Regions from separate parts of the Rhizobium sp. S96 genome, predicted to be linked through region 2. Evidence: predicted binding sites of a transcription regulator. Region 2 holds the regulator's gene; each other region holds the start of a gene.

Region 1 (7,307 bases), on a different contig from region 2:
GAAGATCGTGCTGAGAAGGTATGGTGTGACTGATTTGCCGCTGACTTCGTCACGTTCGGCACTGTCGAGCGCGCGCTGGATATAGATTTCCATTTCTTCGCGCGGGATCTCGTCGGCTTCCGGGACCGGATTGGCGATCAGCATGCCGCCGTCGATGCCGAGCTGCTCGCGAACCGTCTGGAAGTTGGCGATGGCAGCGGGGCTGTTCAGGGTGAGGGGGCTCGGCAGGCCGGAGGAGCGCGACCAGAAGGCGGGAAATTCGTCGCTTTCATAGGTCACGACAGGAACGCCTGCCGTTTCAAGCACCTCGAGGGTCTTCGGGATATCGAGGATCGCCTTTGCGCCGGCGCAAACGACGATGACGCCGGTGCGGCCTAGTTCCTCGAGGTCCGCGGAAATGTCGAAGCTTTCCTCTGCACCGCGATGCACGCCGCCGATGCCGCCGGTTGCGAAAACCTTGATGCCGGCACGCGCGGCCGCAATCATTGTCGCTGCAACCGTTGTTGCACCATGACGGCGCTCGGCGATGGCGAAGGCGAGGTCGGCGCGGGACACCTTGAGCACATCCTTTGCCTGTGCGAGCTGTTCGAGCTCTTCGGCTTCAAGACCGATATGAAGGGTGCCGTGGATGACCGCGATCGTCGCCGGGACGGCGCCCTGTTCGCGGATGATCGCTTCGACGCTACGCGCCATCTCGATATTGCCCGGATAAGGCATTCCGTGCGTGATGATCGTGGATTCGAGTGCCACGATCGGTGCGCCACGCTGCTTGGCGCTTGCGACTTCCTGGGAATAGGAGATTGGCAGCAGGGGGGAGATCGGTTTCGTCATCGTCTTTTCCATTTCATCGGTAGGGGCTTCAATGCAGAATTCTTGCCTGCGGAACAAGGGCAAGTGTTTCCTGCAGCCTTTCGGGGGATAGGTTTTCGTTCACTGCATGCGGTGATCTTACGGTCATGGCTGCTGCCGCGGCACCTTCTCTCACGGCGTCGGCGAGCGGCAGGCCGCGCATCAGGGCGGATATGACGCCGGCTGCCAGCGAATCTCCTGCACCTGTCACGTCGGCCACATCTTCGACGTTTGCTGGCTGCAGCGCGACGACGCGTCCGCCCGCGAATGCGATAAGGTCGCGTTGGCCGCGTGTAACGACGCCACCCTTGAGACCTATGTCGCCAAGCAGTGACGGCCAGTGAGAAGGGTCATTCGGCCGTTCGCCGGTCAGCGCGATTGCCTCCGCTTCGTTGAGGAAGAGATAGTCTATACCGCTCATGCAAGGCTTCAGCTTCACCGCCTTCGCAGGCGAGATGGCGATCGCGGCGACCGGCTTTCCGAGCGAATTGGCGCGGGAGACGATGGCCGACAGCGTTTCTTCCGGAAGGTTGGCGTCAAAGAGGATGAAGTCGGTTCCCGCAAACGCGTCGCGCACGGCGCGAATAGAAAGCCGCCGGGGCACGAACATGCGGTAGAGATCCATGTCGGCGAGGGCGATAACGAGATTGCCGTCGCGTTCCATAATGGCGGTGTAGCTCGGAGTCTTGCGGTCCAGGAAGACGAAGGGGCGGTCGTTGATGCCGGCGAAATCGGCGGCTTCTCCCACCATCTCGCCTGTCGGATCGCCGCCACGCGGGGAAATCATCGTAACGTCGAACCCCAGCCGCGCGAGATTGCGGGCCGCATTGAAGCCGCCGCCGCCGGGCTCCTCGAACCACGAACCGGGATTGCTTGCGCCTGGCGCCGTATCGCCGGAGATGCGTCCGCGCCGGTCGATATGAGCGCCACCGAGGATGAGAATCTTATTGCGCATTTTTCTGTCCAGCATGAGCAAAAGAGACGAATCGTCCGGCCGGCATCAGAGGGCCAGCGATCGTTGCCGGACCGATAAGCCTTTGCTTTCCATCGATAAAACAAACATAGAACACAGGGCGTTTTACCTTTTTCTTTCAAATATTTGAGCTGCGCTTGCGCGATGAGAACAAATAGAGTACATAATCGACATCGGCGGCGACATTGCTTGAGCGGCTTCAATAACCTAAAGGTGGATCGAATGTCACAGAATTCATTGCGGCTCGTAGAGGACAAATCGGTGGACAAAAGCAAGGCACTTGAAGCGGCACTCTCACAGATCGAGCGGTCGTTCGGCAAGGGCTCAATCATGAAGCTGGGCTCGAACGAGAGCGTGGTCGAGATCGAGACGGTATCGACCGGCTCTCTCGGCCTCGATATCGCGCTCGGCATTGGCGGTCTGCCGAAGGGCCGCATTATCGAAATTTATGGGCCGGAAAGCTCGGGTAAGACGACGCTGGCGCTGCAGACCATTGCGGAAGCGCAGAAGAAGGGCGGCATCTGCGCCTTCGTCGACGCCGAGCACGCGCTCGATCCGGTTTACGCTCGCAAGCTTGGGGTCGATCTGCACAACCTGCTGATCTCCCAACCGGATACTGGCGAGCAGGCACTCGAAATCACCGATACGCTGGTGCGCTCCGGCGCGGTCGACGTGCTGGTAGTGGATTCTGTTGCGGCTCTGACGCCGCGCGCCGAAATCGAAGGCGAAATGGGCGACAGCCTGCCGGGCCTCCAGGCTCGACTGATGAGCCAGGCGCTGCGCAAGCTGACCGCGTCGATCTCGAAGTCGAAGACCATGGTGATCTTCATCAACCAGATCCGCATGAAGATCGGCGTCATGTTCGGTTCGCCGGAAACGACGACCGGCGGCAACGCGCTGAAGTTCTACGCTTCCGTGCGCCTCGACATTCGCCGTATCGGCCAGGTCAAGGAGCGCGAAGAGGTGATCGGCAACCAGACGCGCGTCAAGGTCGTCAAGAACAAGATGGCGCCTCCCTTCAAGCAGGTCGAATTCGACATCATGTATGGCGAAGGTGTCTCCAAGACCGGCGAGTTGGTCGATCTGGGCGTCAAGGCCGGCATCGTGGAGAAGTCGGGCGCGTGGTTCTCCTACAGCAGCCAGCGCCTCGGCCAGGGTCGCGAGAACGCCAAGATCTTCCTGCGTGACAATCCCGAAGTGATGCGTGAAATCGAGACGTCGATCCGTCAGAATGCCGGCCTGATCGCCGATCAGCTTCAAAATGGCGGCCCCGACGCCAATGACAGCGATGATGACTCGTAAGTCTTCCGCAGCTTAATCGTTTAAAACCGGCCGCATTCCTTGATCAGAATGCGGCCGGTTTTGTTTGTCTGCTGGACAGTGGTTAACGCGAGCGATAAAAGCCACTGAATTTAAGATTTGACCTGCTTCCAGGCAGCATTGAAGGGCATAGCATGAGCGGCGTGAATGATATCCGGTCGACCTTCCTCGACTACTTCAAGAAGAACGGCCACGAAATCGTTCCATCGAGCCCGTTGGTGCCGCGTAACGACCCGACGCTGATGTTCACCAACGCCGGCATGGTGCAGTTCAAGAACGTTTTCACTGGTCTTGAGCAGCGCCCTTACAAGACTGCATCGACAGCGCAGAAGTGCGTGCGTGCCGGTGGCAAGCATAACGACCTCGACAATGTCGGCTATACCGCGCGCCACCACACTTTCTTCGAAATGCTCGGAAACTTCTCCTTCGGCGATTACTTCAAGGAACAGGCGATCGAACATGCCTGGACCCTGATCACCAAGGAGTTCGGGCTCGACGCCAAGCGCCTGCTCGTCACCGTCTACCACACCGACGATGAGGCCTTTAATCTCTGGAAGAAGATTGCCGGTCTTTCCGACAACAAGATCATCCGCATTCCGACCAGCGATAACTTCTGGGCGATGGGCGATACCGGCCCTTGCGGTCCGTGCTCGGAAATCTTCTACGACCATGGCGATCACATCTGGGGCGGTCCTCCCGGCTCGCCGGAAGAGGACGGCGACCGCTTCATCGAGATCTGGAACCTCGTCTTCATGCAGTACGAGCAGCTGACGAAGGAAGAGCGCGTCGACCTGCCGCGCCCGTCGATCGACACCGGCATGGGCCTCGAGCGCGTGGCGGCCGTTCTGCAGGGCAAGCACGACAACTATGATATCGACCTGTTCCGCGCTCTGATTGCCGCTTCGGAAGAAGCGACTGGCGTGAAGGCCGAGGGTGAGCAGCGCGCAAGCCATCGCGTCATCGCCGATCACTTGCGCTCGTCGGCCTTCCTGATCGCCGACGGCGTTCTGCCGTCAGCCGAAGGCCGTGGCTACGTGCTGCGCCGTATCATGCGCCGCGCCATGCGCCATGCCGAACTGCTCGGCGCCCGCGAGCCGCTGATGTGGAAGCTTTTGCCGGCGTTGATCCAGCAGATGGGCCGCGCCTATCCGGAGCTGGTGCGCGCCGAAGCACTCATCACCGAAACGCTGAAGCTTGAGGAAACCAAGTTCCGCACGACGTTGAAGCGCGGCCTGTCGCTGCTCTCCGACGCCACGACGACGCTCGGCAAGGGCGACATGCTCGACGGCGAGACCGCGTTCAAGCTCTATGACACATACGGCTTCCCGCTCGACCTGACGCAGGACGCGCTGCGTGCCCGCGAAATCAACGTCGATCTCGCCGGCTTCACCGACGCCATGGAGCGCCAGAAGGCCGAAGCCCGTTCGCACTGGGCCGGCTCCGGCGACAAGGCCACGGAAACTATCTGGTTTGAGCTACGCGACAAGCACGGGGCCACCGAATTCCTCGGCTATGACACCGAGACGGCCGAAGGCGTGGTGCAGGCGATCGTCAAGGACGGCGTTGCCGTTGGCGAAGCCGCCAAGGGCGACAAGGTGCAGATCGTCGTCAACCAGACGCCGTTCTATGGAGAGTCCGGCGGCCAGATGGGCGACGCTGGCGTCATTTCGTCCGATAATGCGAAGATCGAGATCACCGATACGCAGAAACGCGGCGAAGGCCTGTTCGTTCACACGGGCACTGTCGTTGAAGGCACGCTGAAGGCTGGTGATGCCGTTGCGCTGACCGTCGATCACGCGCGCCGTTCGCATATCCGCGCCAACCATTCGGCGACCCACCTGCTGCATGAGGCGCTGCGCGAGGTACTCGGCACCCACGTTGCCCAGAAGGGCTCGCTGGTTACGCCGGATCGCCTGCGCTTCGACGTTTCGCATCCAAAGCCGATGACGGCGGAAGAGCTGAAGGTGGTCGAGGACATGGCGAACGAGATCATTCTGCAGAATTCGCCGGTCACGACCCGCCTGATGAGCGTCGACGACGCCCGCGCCGAGGGCGCGATGGCGCTGTTCGGCGAAAAATACGGTGATGAGGTTCGCGTGGTGTCCATGGGCCAGGGGCTGCATGGGGCGAAAACAGGCAAGCCTTACTCGATCGAACTCTGCGGCGGCACGCACGTGTCGGCCACCGGCGACATCGGTCTCGTGCGCATTCTCGGCGACAGCGCCGTGAGCTCCGGCGTTCGCCGTCTCGAAGCGGTGACCGGTGAAGCGGCGCGTGCCTATCTCGCCGAACAGGACGAGCGCGTGAAGTCGCTTGCGGCTTCGCTCAAGGTGCAGCCGGGCGAGGTTCTGTCGCGCGTCGAGGCGCTGATGGACGAGCGCCGCAAGCTCGAGAAGGAACTGGCTGATGCCAAGCGGAAGCTTGCGATGGGCGGCGGGCAGGGTGGCTCAGCGGATGCCGTTCGTGATGTCGCCGGTGTGAAGTTCCTTGGCAAGGCGATCTCGGGTGTCGATCCGAAGGATCTCAAGGGCCTCGCTGATGATGGCAAGGCAAGCCTCGGCTCCGGCATCGTGGCTTTGATCGGCGTTGGCGAAGATGGCAAGGCGAGCGCTGTGGTGGCCGTCACGCCTGATCTGACCGGCCGGTTCAGCGCCGTGGATCTCGTGCGCGTTGCTTCGGCTGCCCTTGGTGGCAAGGGTGGCGGCGGGCGTCCCGACATGGCGCAGGCTGGCGGCCCGGATGGCTCGAAGGCCGACGACGCGATCGAAGCCGTGGCACTTGCCTTGGCGAGCTAAGCTGCTGTCGAAGAAGCGTTTTGAGGGGCGGGGGCTGGTCTCCCGCCACTGAATTAAAGGTGGATGTGCTAGAATTTTGGGGCGCGAAGCCTCGGCGACTTTGACCCATCGAGGACTTGGTCGCCAGCAGCCGGAACGCTGTAGCGCTGCAAGTGGGCTAGCTTCTATGGTTCCCCAGCTGGGGATTATAGAGAAGCCAGGCGGCTCACGTGCCGCCTGGGATAAAAATCGAAACAGGCGCTATTCCACCGTAAACGTTCCGGCCCCCTTGGAGTATTTCTTGCCTCCAAGCGAATTGATCGTTGCGCATTTTTCCTTGTCGAACTTCTCGCAAATCTTGTTGCCCTTGATGCTCCAAGTGCCCTTGTAGGTGGCCTTGTCGCCGTCGACAGTCGCTTCAATGGTTCCGTCTGGCTTGTAGGTTGTGACGCCGGATTGTGTCTTTGACTTCCAGTGGATTGGGTGGCCTACCAACTCGCTTTTCAGCTGCTCCCCCGTCAAGGTCGCGGCATACGCACCAGATGCGAAGGCTAGTATAATGAGGCCAGAAACCGTGATCGCTTTCATCGTTCACTCCCTCCATCTTAAGCCGCATCTGCCGTCTATCTATACTCCGTGACGGTCGCTCTCACTAGCGATCCAAGGCCCGTCGATCATCTCCCAAAGGCGTAGTGCGGCCTTGTCTGGCGTTCTAGAACCAGATGGGCTCGTGCAGATCACTTCAGACCGCTAGACCAATCCCGCCTTTTTCTTTTCGGGCCTGGCCGAGGTCCGCAGGATTTGTCAAATCGAGGTATGGTTGTCTGTAGCCGATCGATTTGCACGGGGTTCCAACATGAATGGCGAAACGGCATGGGCACTTTATGAAAACCGCCTGCGGCGGGTTTCTGCCTATATCCATGATCATCTCGATGAAGAGCTCGACATGGAAAAGCTTGCCGAGATCGCCTGCATGTCGAGCTATCATTGGCACAGGATCTATCGCGCGATCTATGGCGAGACGCTGGCGGCCACCGTCAAGCGGCTGCGTCTGCATCGCGCGGCGGGCGATATCGTCGGCACGGATCTTCGCGTCAGTGAGATTGCAAAGCGATCCGGCTATCCCAACCTCCAATCCTTCAATCGGATCTTCAAGTCGGTCTACGGCATGCCGCCGGCCCGTTACCGGAAGGAGGGAAGCCACGCAGCTTTCGCACCCTCACCTAACGGAAGGATACAAGCCATGTTCGACATCACCTTACGTAAGATTGCGCCGATCACTCTCGTCGGCGTGGCTCATACCGGTTCCTATATGCAGATCGGCAGATCGTTCGAGACGCTGTTCGGCACGCTCTATGCGCGCGGGCTGGCACAGCCCGAGATGCGCATGA
Region 2 (7,307 bases):
GATTGCCTGGTTTCAGTTCGACGCCGATCCTCCGCTCTTGCGGCTTTGTGCCTGGCTGGCAGTCTTCGCGGTGATTGCCTTGGCACTAGGGCCTGCGCGGCCGATCGCGCGCAAGGCGGCGCTTGCGGTCCTGCTTGTCGTGTGCGGCATGCTGTCGAGCCAGGTCGAGACATGGCAGGCAGGGACAGTAATGCTCGATACGCCAGTGACGACCACGGTCACCGGCCGCGTCGAGCGCAGGGAAGGGGACGGAGAAGGTCGGTGGCGCTATATCGTTGCTGTTGCTGGTACCCGCGAACCGACACTTGGCCGACCTCCAGAACGTGTTTCGCTCGTGGCGCGCGGCGCCTCCACGCCGTTTGAAATCGGGCAGTGGGTGACCGGACGTGCTCGCCTGACCCCGCCGTCAGGCCCAGCCCTGCCGGGCCTGGATGACTTTTCGTTCGGAGCCTATTTCGACGGCGTCGGCGCGAACGGTTTCTTCTATGGCGCACCAACAGCGACCGTGGCACCCGAGACCGGCGATAAGCGGCAATTTCTGGCGGAGGGGATCGAATATCTATACGGCCTCAGAAGCACGATCGGAGACCGCATTCGATCCATTCTCCCCGGTGACACCGGCGCCTTTGCAGCCTCGCTTGTCACCGACGAGAGACGTGCGATCTCCCGCGAGACGACGGCCGCCCTAAGACAATCTGGACTCGCTCATATTGTCGCGATTTCAGGGCTCAACATGGCCCTCTCCGCCGGCATCTTCTTTGTTGGTTTTCGAATGGCGCTCAGTCTCCTGCCATCGGTGGCCCAAGCCTACCCGACGAAGAAGATCGCCGCCGCCGGCGCTCTCGTGGCGTTGACCGCCTACTACATGATTTCCGGCTTTGCCGTGTCGGCTGAGCGGGCATACATCATGATGATGATCATGCTGGTTGCGGTCCTGTTCGATCGACCGTCGATAAGCCTTCGCAACGTCGCCTTGTCAGCGCTGGTGATCGTGATGCTGTCGCCGTCGGAGGTCCTGGGTCCCAGCTTCCAGATGTCCTTTGCGGCGACGCTGGCGCTGGTCGCCGGCTATTCCATCTGGACCGGGCGAAGGCCGACCGACAACGCCTTTCTCAAGCTGCCATGGGTCATGCCGGTGGTCGCCGTCGCACGCTTCTTCGGCGGCATCGTGCTCACCTCCATGATCGGCGGTTTTTCGACGGCGTTGTTTTCGATTGAGCATTTCCATCGGCTGAGCTCATACGGCTTGCCGGCAAATCTCATGGCGATGCCAGTCATATCCTTCGTTGTCATGCCCATGGGCATGCTTGCGATGTTGCTGACGCCCTTCGGTCTCGATGTGCTGCCGTGGAAGATCGCCGGCCTCGGGCTCGATGTCGTCATCGGGATCGCCAAGCTCGTGTCGTCCTGGGGTGGCAATGTCGATATCGGGCGCCTGCCGTCCTGGTATTTCCCGGTAGCGGTTCTCGGATTTCTGGTCCTGACTTTGCTGCGAACGCGTTTGCGCTATCTGGGCGCCGCCATCGTCGGTATCGCGACATTCACGGTGGCGTTGCTGCCTTCATTGCCCGCACCTGATGTCGTTGTTGCGGAAGACGGATCCCTGGTGGCAATTCTGCGCGGAACCCGCATGGCCTCCAACCGGGAGCGCCCGCCCGACTTCATATTCGGCCAGTGGCAGCGAGCCCTCGCCGCCGAAGAGCATCAGCCTCCGGCGTTCATCAAGGCCACACTTCCCAAGAAGACGAAGGAGCGCAACGACCGGTCATACGCTCTGTCGTTTGACGAACGGCGATCCGCGCTCCGCACGATGCGCAACGCCGCAGCGAACGGCTCGGCAAACAGTTTCGTCTGCGTTAAAGGCGCCTGGTGTATCGCCACCCTCGACAACGGCTATATCGTCAACGTCATCGAGGATTTGGCCTATCTCGGGCCGGCTTGCGACGCCGCCGATATCGTCATTACCCCGGCCCGCATTCGTCTGCGCGAATGTCGGTCGGGCGCAATGCTTATTACCGGCCAAACTTTGCGTAGAAGTGGCGCGGTCGAAATACGCATCGATCAGCAGGGCGCGCCCGTCCTGACAACGACGTATGATGGCCTATCACGCCCATGGCGCATACATCGCGCCTATGACTGGCGCAGCGGCACCTTTGACGTCGCCGTTAGTGATAACGGCGAATAAGCCCCACGAGCTTTCCCTGGACCTTCACGCGATCGGGTCCGAAGATGCGCGTCTCGTAGGCGGGATTGGCAGCTTCGAGCGCAATCGATGCGCCCTTGCGGCGGAACCTTTTCAGCGTCGCTTCTTCGTCGTCGACCAGTGCCACGACGATATCGCCCGGATTGGCCGTATTGCCATTGCGGATGATGACCGTATCGCCGTCAAAAATTCCGGCTTCGATCATCGAGTCGCCCTTGACCTCCAGCGCATAGTGTTCGCCTGAGCCGAGCATGTCGGCGGGGACGACGATGTCATGCGTGTTATTCTGGATTGCCGAAATCGGCACACCCGCCGCGATCCGGCCCATGACAGGCACGGAAACGGAATTGCCGTTGTCGGTACTTGGTGCCGGCTTGGCCGGTGCCGGAGGCGTGACCAGCTGAGGCTTGCCAAGGCTCCCTTCGATGACGCTCGGCGAGAAGCCGCGTCGTTGAAGGCTCGGATTGTAGGCCTCCGGAAGCTTGATCACCTCGAGCGCGCGTGCCCTGTTCGGCAGCCGGCGAATGAAGCCGCGCTCCTCGAGCGCCGTAATGAGCCGGTGAATGCCGGATTTGGACGCAAGGTCGAGCGCATCCTTCATTTCATCAAAAGACGGGGGCACGCCTGACTCCTTCATTCGCTCGTGAATGAAGAGGAGAAGTTCCTGTTGCTTGCGCGTGAGCATCGAAGTCGGACCCCAGGGTTGTGAAACAAAGCCAGAACAGACACTATATGTTCCATATGTGTTCCGCAAGTGGCTAAATTTTCGTAAAACTTGGCTCTGAATTGTCCGGTTTTTACACTTCATTCGATCTATGAGGCGGTAGCCTCTTGCATTGTCTCGCTTAGCAGCGCACATCATTCGCGATTTCGGGAGAGGATCTGCCATGAGTGAAGCTCATCCGCTGGACCACGTGGTGCTGCCCGTCGCCAATATCGACCTTGCCAGGGAGCGTCTCGGCAAGCTTGGGTTCACCGTCGCGGCGGATGCGCGCCACCCGTTCGGAACCGAAAACGCCTGCATCTTCTTCGCCGACAAAACATACCTCGAGCCGCTCGGCATCGCGAGCGCCGATGCGTATGAAACGTCGGTCAAAAAGGGCAACGTCTTCACTGCGCGCGATCGTGCTTTTCGCTTCCGCTGCGGCGATGACGGTCTCTCGGCAGTGGTCTTCGGCACCGCCGATGCCGATCGAGATCACGCCCGCTTCCACGCCGACAGGATAAGCGGCGGCGAAATGCTGCAGTTTGCTCGGCCGATGAAGATGCCGGATGGTTCCGAGACGACCGCAGCCTTTCGGCTTGCCTTTGCCGCCGATCTTCGCGCCCCTGATTTCTTTCTGTTCACCTGCCAGCGGATCAATCCTCTGCCAACGGACCGCAAGGCGCTTGAGACACATGTCAACGGCGTGACCGGTATCGCCGAGATCGTGCTGGCGGCACCGGATCCGAAGGCGTTCGCCACATTCCTGCGTTTTGCCTCCGGCGTGGCGTCGGTGCGGGAGGAGGCGTTTGGTATCAGCCTTGCCACTCCGAACGTGCGCATCAGCATTTTGTCGGCGGATGGGTTGAATGCCTATTTCGATCTCGTCGCGCCCAGCGCGGATCGCGGTCTGCGTGGGGTCGGCATTGTCTACAAGGTTGCTGATCTCGCCGTGACAGAAGCACATTTGGCTGCTAACGGGATCACTTACACGCGTAAGAACAATCGAATTCTGGTGAAGGCTGCGTCCGGGCAGGGCGCGCTCTTCGCCTTCGAGGAGAAACGATGAGCCAGACAAATTCCGAAGTAGCCGTCGGCCAGGGTACCAGCCAGGTGGTGTTTTCGAACGCCGGCAAGCTCTCGCTGATCGCCGGCCCCTGCCAGATGGAGAGCCGTGATCATGCGTTCATGATTGCCGGCGTGCTGAAGGAACTCTGCGACAAGCTCGGCATCGGTCTCGTCTACAAGTCGTCTTTCGACAAGGCGAACCGCACGTCGCTGTCCGCCCAGCGCGGCATCGGCCTGGAAACGGCGCTTGAGGTCTTTTCCGATCTCAAGAAGGAATATGGCTTCCCTGTCCTGACCGACATTCACACCGAAGAACAGTGCGCCGAAGTCGCCACCGTCGTCGATATCTTGCAGATTCCGGCCTTCCTCAGCCGCCAGACCGATCTTCTGGTCGCCGCCGCCAAGACGGGTCGCACGATCAATGTGAAGAAGGGGCAGTTCCTCGCACCCTGGGACATGAAGAACGTCCTCAACAAGTTGAATTCGAGCGGCAATCCGAACATCCTGCTGTGCGAGCGTGGCGCGTCTTTCGGTTACAACACGCTGGTCTCCGACATGCGCTCGCTGCCGATCATGGCGGCGATGGGCGCCCCTGTGGTTTTCGATGCCACGCATTCGGTCCAGCAACCCGGCGGGCAGGGTGGTTCCAGCGGTGGCCAGCGCGAGTTTGTCGAGACGCTGGCGCGCGCGGCCGTTGCCGTCGGTGTCGCCGGTGTGTTCGTCGAGACGCACGAAGATCCTGACAACGCGCCGTCGGACGGTCCGAACATGGTCTATCTCAAGGATATGCCGAGGCTTCTCGAAAAGCTCCTGGCCTTCGACGCGATCGCGAAAGGCTGACGTTCAAAAGACTGACATGTTCGTGTAATAGGCCACGCACGAACATCGCTGCGAAGCATGCGCAAAGCGCCATTGTAATTTGCGCATCTTCGATTAAGACGGATTTCAAACGATTTATCCACTCTCAAGCAGGAAAAGCCGATGACCGCAATTACCGACATTATCGCCCGCGAGATTCTCGACAGCCGTGGTAATCCCACGGTCGAAGTCGATGTCTATCTGGAAGATGGCAGCATGGGCCGCGCGGCGGTTCCGTCGGGCGCGTCGACCGGCGCGCATGAGGCCGTCGAACTTCGCGATGGTGGCAAGCGTTACCTCGGCAAGGGTGTTGAAAAGGCCGTCGAAGCCGCCAACACGGAAATCTTCGACGCCATCGGCGGCATCGACGCTGAAAACCAGATCCAGATCGACAACATCATGATCGAGCTGGACGGCACGCCGAACAAGTCGCGCCTCGGCGCCAACGCCATCCTCGGCGTTTCGCTCGCTGTTGCCAAGGCTGCCGCAGAAGCTGCTGGCCTGCCGCTCTATCGCTACGTTGGTGGCGCTTCCGCTCACCTGCTGCCGGTTCCGATGATGAACATCATCAACGGCGGCGCGCATGCCGACAACCCGATCGACTTCCAGGAATTCATGATCCTGCCGGTTGGCGCTGATTCCATCCGCGAAGCCGTTCGCATGGGCTCGGAAGTCTTCCACACGCTGCGCAAGGAACTGGCCGCCCAGGGCCACAACACCAACGTCGGCGACGAAGGCGGTTTCGCACCGGGCCTGAAGAGCGCACCTGAAGCCCTCGACTTCATCATGAAGTCGATCGAGAAAGCCGGCTACAAGCCTGGCGAAGACATCCATCTCGGCCTCGACTGCGCCTCGACCGAATTCTTCAAGGACGGCAAGTACGTTCTCGAAGGCGAAGGCCGCACGCTGGAGCCGGGCGCCATGGCTGAATACCTCGCGCAGCTCGCTGCCCAGTACCCGATCATCTCGATCGAGGACGGCATGGCTGAAGACGACTGGGATGGCTGGAAGGCTCTGACGGATCTGGCCGGCAAGAAGGTTCAGCTGGTCGGCGACGATCTCTTCGTCACCAATTCGGCTCGCCTGCGCGACGGCATCAAGATGGGCGTCGCCAACTCGATCCTCGTCAAGGTCAACCAGATCGGCTCGCTGACGGAAACGCTCGACGCCGTCAACACCGCGCACAAAGCAGCCTACACCGCCGTCATGTCGCACCGTTCGGGCGAAACCGAAGATTCGACGATCGCCGATCTCGCTGTCGCGACGAACTGCGGTCAGATCAAGACCGGCTCGCTGTCGCGCTCGGATCGTCTCGCCAAGTACAACCAGCTGATCCGCATCGAAGAAGGCCTTGGCCCGCAGGCACAGTACGCCGGCCGTTCGATCCTTCGCGGCTAAGCCATCTGATTTCAAGCATTTGGAACCCGCGCCTCACTCGGCGCGGGTTTTTTGTTGCGCTGCGTTCATAGTCAACGGACGGTTAATCTCTGGCCGGTAGTCTCGTTCGCAAGGGTAATGCGTTTCGAGATGCGTGTATGTGGACCAAGCACCATAAGAAGAAAAAGATCGGCCGTTTCGTCATTCCGGCGATGACTGTCGCGTTTCTCTCCTATTTCGGCTATCATTGCATCCATGGCGATTACGGCCTGCGCGCAACGGAGGTGTTTGAGCGCACGCGCATCGCCCGGGAGAGGGAGCTGGCAACCCTGAAAGACAAGCGCGAGCATCTCGAGAGGCAGGTTGCGCTGCTGAGTGATGGCTCGATGGACAAGGATATGCTGGACGAAAAAGCGCGTCTTCAGCTCAATTTTTCTCGTGCCGACGAGATCGTCATATTCAATCATTATTCGAATTAACCGAAAACAAGTTAATCGAAATAAGCATATATTTATCAGTAGTTTAACGCCGAATACGAGCCATGCATTTATGGCATTGCTGTGGCGAAATTTCTTCCCTATGGTACGCGCCACCTAAGAACCGATAAACCCATAGGGAGGGTTGAATGGCGCCGCGAAAAAACGCGACCGTTTCCAGCCGCAAGACCAGCGCGAAACCAGCAGCTAAGGCATCGAATGGCGGCCCCGTCGCCGATTTCGATCGCGACGAGGAGCTGAAGGCCTATCGCGAGATGCTGCTTATCCGCCGCTTCGAAGAGAAGGCCGGCCAGCTTTACGGCATGGGTTTCATCGGCGGTTTCTGTCACCTCTATATCGGCCAGGAAGCTGTCGTCGTCGGCATGCAGATGGCGCAGAAGGAAGGCGACCAGGTCATCACCGCTTACCGCGACCACGGTCACATGCTGGCAACCGGCATGAGCGCCCGCGGCGTCATGGCCGAGCTGACCGGCCGCATCGACGGCTACTCCCGTGGTAAGGGCGGCTCGATGCACATGTTCTCCAAGGAGAAGCATTTCTACGGCGGTCACGGCATCGTCGGCGCCCAGGTGTCGCTCGGTACCGGTCTCGCCTTCGCCAA
Region 3 (7,307 bases), on a different contig from region 2:
CAGGCGCTTGCCTTTGCGGCGCCGTCAGATTTCAGATCTCAGGCGAGTTCAAGAGCTTCTTCCTTTGCCACTGCTCACGCTGCCGCAGGGACACCGGGTCGTCGCATGCGGCAAATCTGTTCTCGACGAACGCCGAATTGACCTGGCTGTCAGGCCGCGATCAGATCAAGACCTATCGGCTCCCGCAAACCCGCCATGAGCGGAGCTTCTGTATCGAGTGCGGGTCGGCGCTGCCGAGCGTTCAGATGGATGGCGCCGTGGTCGTCGTGCCGGCGGGAAGCCTGGATAGTGCAGTTACCGTCAAACCGACCGCACACATCTGCTACTCCAGCCGCGCCGATTGGGACAACGCCCTGGACCAGGTTCCGAAAGTCGATGGGCTGCCAACTTAGGATCTCGCGCGCAGCCCCTCATTGTGAGCTGACGTATCGCTGCATGACCAGCTGAGAAGGAGCTCCCACTCTCGTGACGACTGGTCACTGCCCATAGAAAAGCCCGGGACGATACCAGCGATCGTCCCGGGCTCTATTTGTTCAGCATCAAGCGGTCAGAACTCGAACCGCCCTACGCCTTAAGCTTCCGCGTCAGGCGTTTCCTCGCCAGCTGCAACGACGTTGTCGTCACCATTTCCCTCGGCGTCCTCGGACTCTTCCTCCGATTCGCTGATGCGTTCGACCGACACCACCTTTTCGTCCTTAGCGGTCGAGAAGATCGTCACACCCTTGGTCGCACGGCTGGCGATGCGGATGCCGCCGACCGGTACGCGGATCAACTGACCGCCATCCGAGACGAGCATGATCTGATCGCCTTCGTCGACCGGGAAGGCCGCAACGAGTTCGCCGATCTCCGCCGTCTTCGAGGTGTCCGTGGCACGGATACCCTTGCCGCCGCGTCCCGAAATACGGAAGTCGTAGGACGAGGAGCGCTTGCCGAAGCCCTTTTCGGAAACCGTCAGGACGAACTGTTCCCGCGCCTTCAGCTCTTCGTAGCGTTCGTCGCCTAACTGTCCCTCTTCGGTGACTTCTTCGCCGACCAGCGAGATCTCTTCGGCGTCGCCGGTCGTCAGGCGGCGTTCGTTCGCAGCGCGCTTGAGATAGGCAGCACGCTCCCATGGCTCCGCATCGACGTGGCCGACGATCGTCATCGAGATGATACGGTCGCCTTCGCCAAGGTTGATGCCGCGGACACCGATCGAATTCCGGCCCGCAAAGACGCGGACGTCGTCGACGGAGAAGCGTATGCACTGGCCGAGCGCGGTCGTCAGAAGCACGTCGTCATGCTCGGTGCAGGTCTCAACGGACAGGATCTCGTCGCCCTCTTCCTCGAGCTTCATCGCGATCTTGCCGTTGCGGTTGACCTGGACGAAGTCGGACAGCTTGTTACGGCGCACCGTGCCACGCGTCGTCGAGAACATGACGTCCAGGCTATCCCAGCTGTCTTCATCCTCGGGCAACGGCAGAACGGTGGTGATGCGCTCGCCTGGTTCAAGCGGCAGCATGTTGATCAGCGCCTTGCCACGCGACGTCGGCGTTCCGATCGGCAGGCGATAGACCTTTTCCTTGTAGACGATACCGCGTGAGGAGAAGAACAGAACCGGCGTATGCGTGTTCAGCACGAATAGCTGGCTAACAAAATCCTCGTCGCGTGTCGCCATGCCGGAGCGGCCCTTGCCGCCGCGCCGCTGCGCACGATAGGTGCTGAGCGGCACGCGCTTGATGTAGCCAAGATGCGAGACGGTGACGACCATATCCTCGCGGGCGATGAGATCCTCATCGTCCATCTCCAGGCCACCATCCATGATCTCGGTGCGGCGCGGCGTGCCGAACTCGTCGCGAACCGCGGCAAGTTCTTCCTTGACGATGGTCTGGATGCGGATACGCGACGACAAGATTTCGAGGTAATCCTTGATCTCTTCGCCGATCTTGTTGAGTTCGTCGCCGATTTCGTCGCGGCCAAGAGCCGTCAGACGGGCAAGACGCAGCTCGAGGATGGCGCGCGCCTGCTCTTCCGAGAGGTTGTACGTCATGTCCTCGTTGATGCGGTGGCGCGGATCGTCGATCAGGCGGATCAGGCTTTCGACGTCATGCGCCGGCCAGCGGCGCGTCATCAGCTCTTCGCGGGCCGACTGCGGATCCGGAGCCTGCCGGATAACCCGGATGACTTCATCGATATTGGCGACAGCAATGGCCAGACCAACCAAGACGTGAGCGCGCTCGCGAGCCTTGCGGAGAAGGAATTTCGTTCTCCGGCTAACCACTTCCTCGCGGAACGAGACGAAAGCGCGCAGCATGTCGAGCAGCGTCAGCTGTTCCGGCTTGCCGCCGTTCAGTGCCACCATGTTGCAGCCGAAGGAGGTCTGCAGCGGCGTGTAACGGTAAAGCTGGTTCAGGATGACATCGGCGTTGGCGTCGCGCTTCAGCTCGACGACGACGCGGTAGCCCTGGCGGTCGGATTCGTCGCGCAGGTCGGAGATGCCCTCGATACGCTTGTCGCGCACCAACTCGGCCATCTTTTCGATCATCGTGGACTTGTTCACCTGATACGGAATCTCGGTGATGATGATCTGCTCGCGATCGCCGCGCATCGGCTCGATGGTCGCGACGCCACGCATGATGACGGAGCCGCGGCCGGTTTCGTAGGCCGAGCGAATGCCCGAACGACCGAGGATCTTGGCGCCCGTCGGGAAGTCGGGCCCCGGGATGATTTCCATGATCTCCGGCAGTTCAATTGCCGGATTGTCGATCAGCGCCACGCAACCGTTGATGACTTCGACGAGATTGTGCGGCGGAATGTTCGTCGCCATGCCGACGGCGATACCGCCTGCCCCGTTGACCAGGAGGTTCGGGAATTTCGCGGGAACGACCACGGGCTCGGATAACGTGCCGTCGTAGTTGTCGCGGAAATCGACCGTTTCCTTGTCGAGATCGTCAAGCAGCGAATGCGCGGCCTTTTCAAGGCGGCATTCGGTGTAGCGTTCAGCCGCCGGCGGATCGCCGTCGACGGAGCCGAAGTTGCCCTGGCCATCGATCAACGGCAGGCGAAGAGACCAGTCCTGCGCCATACGGGCAAGAGCATCGTAAATCGCCGAGTTGCCGTGCGGATGGTATTTACCCATCACGTCCCCGGTGACGCGGGCGCATTTGACGTATTTCTTGTTCCAGTCGATGCCGAGTTCCGACATGCCGTAGAGGATGCGCCGATGCACAGGCTTGAGGCCGTCGCGCACATCAGGCAAAGCGCGGCTGACGATAACGCTCATCGCGTAATCGAGATACGACCGCTGCATTTCCTCCATAATGGAGATGGGCTCGATGCCTGGCGGGAGCTTCCCGCCGCCGGGGGGTGTTTGCTCAGTCAAAACGGATCACGATCTCTTCTAGAATCACTTGAAGATTTATAGCGGAAAGGCTGTTAGTACGCCAATTTTGCCAAGGGTTTTGAACAGTCTTTTGCGGTCTTATGAGGGCAAAACAAGGGTTTTGCGGCCGTCTTCACGTCATGCGAGCGGAGCTGTTTGCCAAATCCATTTCTCCGCATCACAATCGCTCGGAACCGTGGCGTTATATGGGCTCAGGGAGACACGATGGCAAGCGCGGACCAATTGATCAACGCCTTCACCACACTGCTGGTGACCATCGATCCGCCGGGGCTTGCGCCGATCTTTCTGGGCCTGACGACAGGCATGAGCCGGAGCCAGCGCAAGCAGGTCGCGATCCGCGGTTCGGTCATCGCCTTCATCATCCTGGCGGTCTTTGCCCTGTTCGGCTCCAGCGTGCTTGGTGTCCTCGGCATTTCGATCGGCGCGTTCCGCATCGCCGGTGGGCTGCTGCTCTTCTGGATTGCCTTCGAAATGGTCTTCGAAAAGCGTCAGGACCGAAAGGAAAAGACCAGCACGGCGGCCATCACCATTGACCACATCCACAACATCTCGGTGTTTCCGCTGGCCATACCGCTGATTTCAGGCCCTGGCGCCATCTCGGCGACCATCCTGATAGCAGGCTCGATGCAGACGTCGTTCGAGCGGGCGCAGCTGATCATGGTCATCGCCGCCAGCCTGATGCTCCTGTTCCTGGCGCTTCTGATCGCAGACAGGCTCGACCGCTTCCTCGGCGTTACCGGCCGGGCGATCCTAACCCGCCTGCTCGGCGTCATCCTGGCGGCTCTGGCGACCCAGTTTGTCGTCGACGGCGTCAAGTCGGCGATGAACCTCGCCCCGCCGGTCTGACCTCAAAACGAAAACGGCGCACCCAAGGCGCGCCGTTTCAAAGCTTGATGCGAACGTCCGATCAGAACGGGATATCGTCGTCGAGATCGCGCGAGAAGTTGCCGCCGCCGGAGGACGCGCCACCACGGCCGGACGACTGCGACGGTGCGCCGTAGTCGTCACCATAGCCACCACCACTGCCACCGCCGTAGTCATTGCTGTTGTTGCTGCGACCACCGCCGCCGAATCCGGAGCTCGCACCACCGCCTTCGCCGCGCCCATCGAGCATGGTCAGCGTCGAGCCGAAGCCCTGCAGCACCACTTCCGTGGAATAGCGGTCCTGGCCCTGCTGGTCCTGCCACTTGCGGGTCTGCAGCGCGCCTTCGATATAGAGCTTGGCGCCCTTCTTCACATACTGCTCGACGACCTTGCAGAGGCCTTCGTTGAAGACGACGACATTGTGCCATTCCGTCTTCTCGCGGCGTTCGCCGGAGTTGCGGTCGCGCCACGTCTCGGACGTCGCGATACGAAGGTTGGCGATCGGCCGGCCATCCTGCGTGCGCCGGATTTCGGGGTCGGCGCCCACGTTTCCGATCAGAATTACCTTGTTTACGCTACCAGCCATACTTTTCACCCTACCTGCCGCCCTGCCCGGCGGCGCTTGAAATAATCGATGTACCTTAAACTATAGCGCGCCGCCTATGGGCGTCCATTGCCGGTTCATCCACAAGGAATTTTGTTCTTTATTTGTTCTATTTTATCCCTATGATCCTGTCAACCGAATCGAAAACCTTGCACCAGATGGACATTCAGCCTCGACTCGCCAGCCGGCATCACTAAATAAGGGGCTTGTTCCAGCACAGAAGCAGAAGACGATGAGCGAACTGAAGACGATTTCAATCCGTGGCGCGCGCGAGCACAATCTGAAGGGCATCGACCTCGATCTGCCGCGCAACAAGCTTATCGTCATGACGGGGCTGTCGGGATCGGGCAAATCCTCGCTCGCCTTCGACACCATCTATGCCGAGGGCCAGCGCCGCTACGTCGAGAGCCTGTCGGCCTATGCCCGCCAGTTCCTCGAAATGATGCAGAAGCCAGATGTCGACCAGATCGACGGCCTCTCGCCGGCGATCTCGATCGAGCAGAAGACGACCTCGCGCAACCCGCGCTCGACGGTCGGTACCGTCACCGAAATCTACGACTACATGCGCCTGCTCTTCGCCCGCGTCGGCGTCCCCTATTCGCCGGCCACCGGCCTGCCGATCGAGAGCCAGACCGTCAGCCAGATGGTCGATCGCATCCTCGCCTTCGAGGAAGGCACACGCCTCTTCATCCTCGCGCCGCTCGTGCGCGGCCGCAAGGGCGAGTACAAGAAGGAACTCGCGGAGCTCATGAAGAAGGGCTTCCAGCGCGTCAAGATCGACGGCCAGTTCTACGAGATCGCCGATGCGCCCGCGCTCGACAAGAAGTACAAGCACGACATTGATATCGTCGTCGACCGCGTCGTCGTTCGCGCCGATGTCTCGGCGCGCCTCGCCGACAGCCTGGAGACCTCGCTGAAGCTCGCCGACGGCCTCGCGATCGCCGAATTCGCCGACAAGCCGCTGCCACCGGAGGAAACCGCCGCCGGCGGCTCGGCCAACAAGTCGCTCAACGAAACGCATGAGCGCGTGCTGTTTTCCGAAAAATTCGCCTGCCCCGTCTCCGGCTTCACGATTTCGGAAATCGAGCCGCGCCTGTTCTCCTTCAACAATCCGGCCGGCGCCTGCCCGACCTGCGACGGTCTCGGCGCGCAGCAGAAGATCGACGCCAACCTCATCGTGCCGGAACCCGAGCGCACGCTGCGCGATGGCGCCATCGCCCCATGGGCCAAGTCGTCTTCGCCCTATTACAACCAGACGCTGGAAGCGCTCGGCAAGCATTTCGGTTTCAAGCTCGCCGCTCGCTGGAACGACCTCTCGGCAACCGCGCAGGACGTCATCCTCAACGGAACGGACGAGAAGATCGAGTTCCATTATGCCGACGGTGCGCGCTCCTACACCACGCACAAGAACTTCGAAGGTATCATCACCAATCTCGAGCGCCGCTGGAAGGAAACCGACAGCGCCTGGGCTCGCGAGGAAATCGAGCGCTACATGTCGGCCGCGCCCTGCCCGTCCTGCAACGGCTTCCGTCTGAAGCCTGAAGCGCTGGCCGTGAAGGTCAACAAGCTGCACATCGGCCAAGTCACCGACATGTCGATCCGCGTGGCTCGCGACTGGTTCGAAACACTGCCTGGCAGTTTCAACGCCAAGCAGAACGAGATCGCCGTCCGCATCCTGAAGGAAATCAGGGACCGCCTGCGCTTCCTCAACGACGTCGGCCTCGAATATCTGAGCCTATCGCGTAACTCAGGCACGCTGTCGGGCGGCGAAAGCCAGCGTATCCGCCTCGCCTCGCAGATCGGCTCCGGCCTGACCGGCGTTCTCTACGTGCTCGACGAGCCGTCAATCGGCCTGCACCAGCGCGACAATGCCCGCCTGCTGGAGACGCTGAAGCACCTGCGCGACATCGGCAACACGGTTATCGTCGTCGAGCATGACGAAGACGCCATCCTGACGGCCGACGACGTGGTCGACATCGGGCCGGCGGCCGGCATTCATGGCGGCGAGGTCATCGCCCACGGCACGCCGCAGGATATCATGGCGAACCCGAAGTCACTGACCGGTAAATACCTGTCGGGCGAGCTTGGCGTTCCCGTTCCCGACGAGCGCCGCAAGGTGAAGAAGGGCAAGGAAATCAAGGTCGTCGGTGCCCGCGGCAACAACCTGAAGAACGTCACGGCATCGATTCCGCTCGGCGTCTTCACGGCGGTTACGGGTGTATCCGGCGGCGGCAAGTCCACCTTCCTGATTGAGACGCTTTACAAGTCCGCCGCCCGCCGTGTCATGGGCGCGCGCGAAATCCCGGCGGATCACGATCGTATCGACGGCTTCGAGCACATCGACAAGGTCATCGACATCGACCAGTCGCCGATCGGCCGCACGCCGCGTTCCAACCCGGCAACCTATACCGGCGCCTTCACGCCGATCCGCGACTGGTTCGCCGGCCTGCCGGAAGCCAA

Evidence for each region. The regulator LexA, encoded in region 2, represses DNA repair genes until DNA is damaged. The targets are predictions, from matches to a motif close to TGTTCNNNNTGTGTTCNG.
Region 1: the regulator LexA is predicted to act here: its motif matches at 1,901-1,918, upstream of recA (recombinase RecA).
Region 3: the regulator LexA is predicted to act here: its motif matches at 4,942-4,959, upstream of uvrA (excinuclease ABC subunit UvrA).

The regions. Positions count from the first base shown of each region.
Region 1 covers NZ_JAUDRY010000011.1:12,762-20,068, reverse strand. The annotation lists gene QTL94_RS14650 (pseudouridine-5'-phosphate glycosidase) at 1-831, opposite strand, end outside; gene QTL94_RS14645 (carbohydrate kinase family protein) at 860-1,804, opposite strand; gene recA (recombinase RecA) at 2,045-3,124, shown strand; gene alaS (alanine--tRNA ligase) at 3,277-5,937, shown strand; gene QTL94_RS14630 (hypothetical protein) at 6,178-6,504, opposite strand; gene QTL94_RS14625 (AraC family transcriptional regulator) at 6,773-7,307, shown strand, end outside.
Region 2 covers NZ_JAUDRY010000015.1:128,085-135,391, forward strand. The annotation lists gene QTL94_RS18205 (ComEC/Rec2 family competence protein) at 1-2,185, shown strand, start outside; gene lexA (transcriptional repressor LexA) at 2,166-2,888, opposite strand; gene QTL94_RS18215 (VOC family protein) at 3,091-3,975, shown strand; gene kdsA (3-deoxy-8-phosphooctulonate synthase) at 3,972-4,814, shown strand; gene eno (phosphopyruvate hydratase) at 4,956-6,230, shown strand; gene QTL94_RS18230 (FtsB family cell division protein) at 6,368-6,688, shown strand; gene pdhA (pyruvate dehydrogenase (acetyl-transferring) E1 component subunit alpha) at 6,835-7,307, shown strand, end outside.
Region 3 covers NZ_JAUDRY010000011.1:40,090-47,396, forward strand. The annotation lists gene QTL94_RS14725 (GFA family protein) at 1-392, shown strand, start outside; gene gyrA (DNA gyrase subunit A) at 572-3,358, opposite strand; gene QTL94_RS14735 (MarC family protein) at 3,584-4,225, shown strand; gene QTL94_RS14740 (single-stranded DNA-binding protein) at 4,287-4,829, opposite strand; gene uvrA (excinuclease ABC subunit UvrA) at 5,080-7,307, shown strand, end outside.